DNA from 2 places in the Lysinibacillus sp. NPDC097195 genome. Region 1 is predicted to be linked to the other one. Evidence: a T-box and tRNA genes for the amino acid it is inferred to sense, from the RefSeq annotation. Region 1 holds a T-box; the other holds one or more tRNA genes.

Region 1 (2,373 bases):
TTACCTGCAAGCTCTGGCACTTCTTCTGTATAGCAACCTTGTAAATCCACCACATTGACAAAGGACAGCTGGTGTTGTTGCACTGTTCTATAGTCATCTTCTCCATAAGCTGGAGCGGTATGCACAATACCCGTTCCACTTTGATCGGTTACGTAATCGGCTAATACGACAACATGCCCTTTTTCAACCGTTGCATATGAAAATGGCGGTTGGTATGCTACACCGGCAAACTCTTGACCTTTATGCTCACTTAACATGTCAACTGGTTCAGAAAATACTTTTTCAACAAGTGTTTTAGCAAGGATATAAATGGTATTGTCATGTTTTACCCTTACATATGTGATATGTGGATTCATGGCTAATGCTACATTAGCAGGTAATGTCCAGGGAGTTGTCGTCCAACCAAGAAAATATTCGTCTTTATCCTTCCGTTTAAACATCGCCGTTACCGACAAATCTTTTACATCCTTATAGCCTTGTGCTACTTCATGCGAACTTAATGATGTTTGGCAACTTGGGCAATAAGGGGATACACGATGTCCTTTATATAACAGCTTTTCCTGATGCACATGACTTAAAATATGCCAAACAGATTCGATATACTCGTTACTTAACGTTAAATATGGATTATCCAAGTCAATCCAATAGCCCAATTGTTCCGTAAACGTGCGCCATTTCTTTTCGTACGTAAAAACACTACCTTTACATTCCTTAATAAATTGTTCGACACCATAGTTTTCAATTTCTTGTTTACCGGATATCCCTAATTTTTTCTCCACACCTAACTCTACTGGTAACCCATGTGTATCCCATCCGGCTTTTCGTTCAACGCAGAAACCTTGCATTGTTTTATAACGTGCCACCACATCTTTGATCGTTCTACCAAAAGCATGACCGACGTGTGGTAAACCATTGGCTGTTGGTGGGCCTTCGTAAAATACAAAGGGCTTACGAGTGGCACGATTTTGGACAGATGCTTGAAAAGTCCTTTCTTCCTCCCATATTTTACGTACTCTTTGTTCCCTTTCTACAGTTGTCTCTTTGTTTTTCTCGACTTGCATGTAAACTCCTCCTATACAGTAGTGTATAAAAGGCATACAAAAAACCCCGTCCCAAGTAAGGGACGGGGTTAACCGCGATACCACCCTAATTCTATTGAAAACCGCTCAATAGCACTTAGCAACGTACAATCATACGTGTTCTTTTTAACGGTAGACACCCGAATTAGCCTACTATGTTCAGCTAATCTTCTCAGAGAGGATCTTCATGAAACATTTGTACACCGACTTCCACCAACATGTCGGCTCTCTGTAGAACACAATGTAACACTACTCTTTCTCATCAACGAATTTGTATGCTTTTATTGTGCCCTATCGTAACAAATTGCCATTCACTTGTCAATATTCAGACATTCCTTAATGCTTTGATGTAGCACCGTATATTGAGCTTTATCAGCAGTTTGTATATAAAAACTTTTTAAAAATGATTTCCAGTTAAAGCGTAATATTCGATAGTGCTGGACATCAAGCTGTGTCTTTTGTGCAGCTATCGTTGCCATCGTTTCATTTAGTAATGTGAGAACTTCTTTTTGCTGCAAACCTAGTTCTAGCATGGTGAATAGAGGTACTAACAGCCGTTCATCTTCATCATGAATAAAGGCATATTCTGTTTGTAACAGCATGTTCCATAAAGGACGCAATAAATCGATAAAGGATGCTTTATTAAATTTAGAGCTTTTCACTAATTCATCCACTAAATCTGATACATGGGCCACACTATGTGCCCATCCTTTATCTGGCACATAGCCTCTTACATCTTTTTCAGCTAGCAAATAGGCAATTACCTTATTAGAAAGTTCCTCAATCTTGTACGCTTCAAGAAAATCATCTTCATTATCGCGCGTTAATATAAGGGCGATTAGTAGTGATGTAAAGGTTCTTGTAAAAACTGAATCATTTTGATTTTCTCCAATGCCTTTACACAATAGTTGCGTTAAGGCATTGTCCAACATCTCACTTAACATAGTCGCACCCAACAAATTTTCTTGTAAAATCATTGTATAAAAGGAACTATAGATTAATCCGTCTCGCAGTTCACTATCTACTGAACCTATATGCGTTAACATGGACTGTATGACCTTATTGTGATCTGCATGTTGCCATGTGTTAGGGTCATTTAGGAATGCTTGCAGTTCAACTTTTAAATCCGTTTCAGTTAATAATTGTCCGTGTAATATCATATGCAGTTCTCCCCTTTTGGTATTGCTTATATTTCTTTTCTAGAAATCTTATTCATTTCCTATCAAGTTGTTTAATCGCCAACATTGAATGATCCTGTATAATGCCTGTATCTACAAAACCACATGATGCGTAT
Region 2 (2,373 bases), on a different contig from region 1:
TGGGTTCGATTCCTACTGCCCCTGCCAAATTTTTCAGGTTAAACTACTGTTATATTTCATATGGCGGTTGTGGCGAAGTGGTTAACGCATCGGATTGTGGTTCCGACATTCGTGGGTTCGATTCCCATCAGTCGCCCCATATAAAACTATTGGGGTATAGCCAAGCGGTAAGGCAACGGATTTTGATTCCGTCATGCCTAGGTTCGAATCCTAGTACCCCAGCCATTTTATTAATAATATGAGCCATTAGCTCAGTTGGTAGAGCATCTGACTTTTAATCAGAGGGTCGAAGGTTCGAGTCCTTCATGGCTCATCATATTTGCGGGTGTGGCGGAATTGGCAGACGCACTAGACTTAGGATCTAGCGCCGCAAGGCGTGGGGGTTCGACTCCCTTCACCCGCACCATTTATTTTAATTACATAATTGCCAGGATAAATAATCTTATGCACATGCGGAAGTAGTTCAGTGGTAGAACACCACCTTGCCAAGGTGGGGGTCGCGAGTTCGAACCTCGTCTTCCGCTCCAAATGTGCCGGGGTGGCGGAACTGGCAGACGCACAGGACTTAAAATCCTGCGGTAGGTGACTACCGTGCCGGTTCGATTCCGGCCCTCGGCACCATTTTTAAATATTATGCGCCCGTAGCTCAATTGGATAGAGCGTCTGACTACGGATCAGAAGGTTGTGGGTTCGACTCCTGCCGGGCGCGCCATAAAAAGATAAGATAGACAGTAACGGAATGTAGCTCAGCTTGGTAGAGCACTTGGTTTGGGACCAAGGGGTCGTAGGTTCGAATCCTGTCATTCCGACCATCTTTTAAATTGGGGCCTTAGCTCAGCTGGGAGAGCGCCTGCCTTGCACGCAGGAGGTCAGCGGTTCGATCCCGCTAGGCTCCACCATATTTGTTTAATTCCGGAGGTATACCCAAGTCTGGCTGAAGGGATCGGTCTTGAAAACCGACAGGCGGGTAACACCGCGCGGGGGTTCGAATCCCTCTACCTCCTCCATTTTTATTTCGGGTCAGTAGCTCAGTTGGTAGAGCATTAGATTGAAGCTCTAAGTGTCGGCGGTTCGATTCCGTCCTGACCCATCTTTTTTGCGGGTGTAGTTTAATGGTAAAACCTCAGCCTTCCAAGCTGATGTCGTGAGTTCGATTCTCATCACCCGCTCCATGAAGGGCCTATAGCTCAGCTGGTTAGAGCGCACGCCTGATAAGCGTGAGGTCGATGGTTCGAGTCCATTTAGGCCCATTATAAATTTATTCCGAAGTAGCTCAGTTGGTAGTAGCACCTGACTGTTAATCAGGTTGTCGCAGGTTCGAGTCCTGCCTTCGGAGCCATGGCCCCTTGGTCAAGCGGTTAAGACACCGCCCTTTCACGGCGGTAACACGGGTTCGAATCCCGTAGGGGTCATCAAATAAAGCATGTAGCATTTTTGCTACATGCTTTTTTCTTGTAATGGGGCTTTTTTCTGTAAGCTGATAAAAGTTTTGTTCGACCGTCTAGTTAAAATTTGAACAAAGTATTTCATATATAAAAGATGTATGTTTTCTGACGGATTTTTTCGTGGTGAATTTAATTTTGTTCATCTAATATGAGGATAGATGGAGGAAAACGACATGAATGTACAAGAGATACGACGTTTTTTAGCACTTTATCAAATGGAACAAAATAAGTCTGAACAATGGTTAACAAATAGATTACAACAAGTTGACAAAGAAGGTGTATATATTCCTTCAACAGAAGAGCTTACTTTTGGTGCACGCGTGGCATGGCGTAATAGTAATAAATGTATCGGTAGATTGTTTTGGCAATCATTACATGTTGAGGATGCACGTGATATTTTAGATGAGCATGCAATTTTTCAAAAGCTATTGCATCATATTCGTTATGCAACAAATGATGGTAAAATCCGTCCAACGATTACGGTATTTGCAGCTGACAGAGTGAGAGTCTGGAACCATCAGCTAATACGTTATGCAGGCTATGAAACGGCTGAAGGCATTGTTGGGGATCCACATTCGGTATCTTTTACAAAGGTTTGTGAATCACTAGGCTGGCGTGGAGAGGGCACAGCTTTTGATGTGCTACCCCTTGTTATACAGGTGGATAATCGAAGTCCACAATGCTTTACAATTCCTCAAGAGGACGTATTGGAAGTTGCTATTCGTCATCCTGAGCATCCCCAAGTAGAAGAGCTTGCGTTGAAATGGTATGCGGTGCCGATTATTTCGAGCATGCGGTTTCAAATGGCAGGTATTGATTTTCAGGCAGCCCCTTTTAATGGCTGGTATATGGGGACAGAAATTGGGGCACGCAATTTAGCCGATCATGATCGTTATAATATATTACCGAGAATAGCTGAAATTTTTGG

Evidence for each region. The T-box of region 1 lies ahead of ileS (isoleucine--tRNA ligase). A T-box ahead of a tRNA ligase gene usually reads a tRNA of that ligase, here a tRNA-Ile.
Region 2: it encodes a tRNA-Ile, which carries the amino acid that the T-box ahead of ileS (isoleucine--tRNA ligase) is inferred to sense. The anticodon was not compared.

Annotation. Positions count from the first base shown of each region.
Region 1 is NZ_JBIWDP010000001.1:1,208,578-1,210,950, forward strand. Features, by position in the region: gene ileS (isoleucine--tRNA ligase) at 1-1,061, opposite strand, end outside; T-box leader at 1,117-1,354, opposite strand; gene ACIQXI_RS06200 (DUF2785 domain-containing protein) at 1,391-2,239, opposite strand; gene ACIQXI_RS06205 (GNAT family N-acetyltransferase) at 2,292-2,373, opposite strand, start outside.
Region 2 is NZ_JBIWDP010000003.1:345,656-348,028, reverse strand. Features, by position in the region: tRNA gene ACIQXI_RS16990 (tRNA-Trp) at 1-27, shown strand, start outside; tRNA gene ACIQXI_RS16985 (tRNA-His) at 64-139, shown strand; tRNA gene ACIQXI_RS16980 (tRNA-Gln) at 151-225, shown strand; tRNA gene ACIQXI_RS16975 (tRNA-Lys) at 241-313, shown strand; tRNA gene ACIQXI_RS16970 (tRNA-Leu) at 322-406, shown strand; tRNA gene ACIQXI_RS16965 (tRNA-Gly) at 453-527, shown strand; tRNA gene ACIQXI_RS16960 (tRNA-Leu) at 533-621, shown strand; tRNA gene ACIQXI_RS16955 (tRNA-Arg) at 636-712, shown strand; tRNA gene ACIQXI_RS16950 (tRNA-Pro) at 736-812, shown strand; tRNA gene ACIQXI_RS16945 (tRNA-Ala) at 824-899, shown strand; tRNA gene ACIQXI_RS16940 (tRNA-Ser) at 915-1,007, shown strand; tRNA gene ACIQXI_RS16935 (tRNA-Phe) at 1,018-1,090, shown strand; tRNA gene ACIQXI_RS16930 (tRNA-Gly) at 1,099-1,172, shown strand; tRNA gene ACIQXI_RS16925 (tRNA-Ile) at 1,177-1,250, shown strand; tRNA gene ACIQXI_RS16920 (tRNA-Asn) at 1,263-1,339, shown strand; tRNA gene ACIQXI_RS16915 (tRNA-Glu) at 1,341-1,412, shown strand; gene ACIQXI_RS16910 (nitric oxide synthase oxygenase) at 1,619-2,373, shown strand, end outside.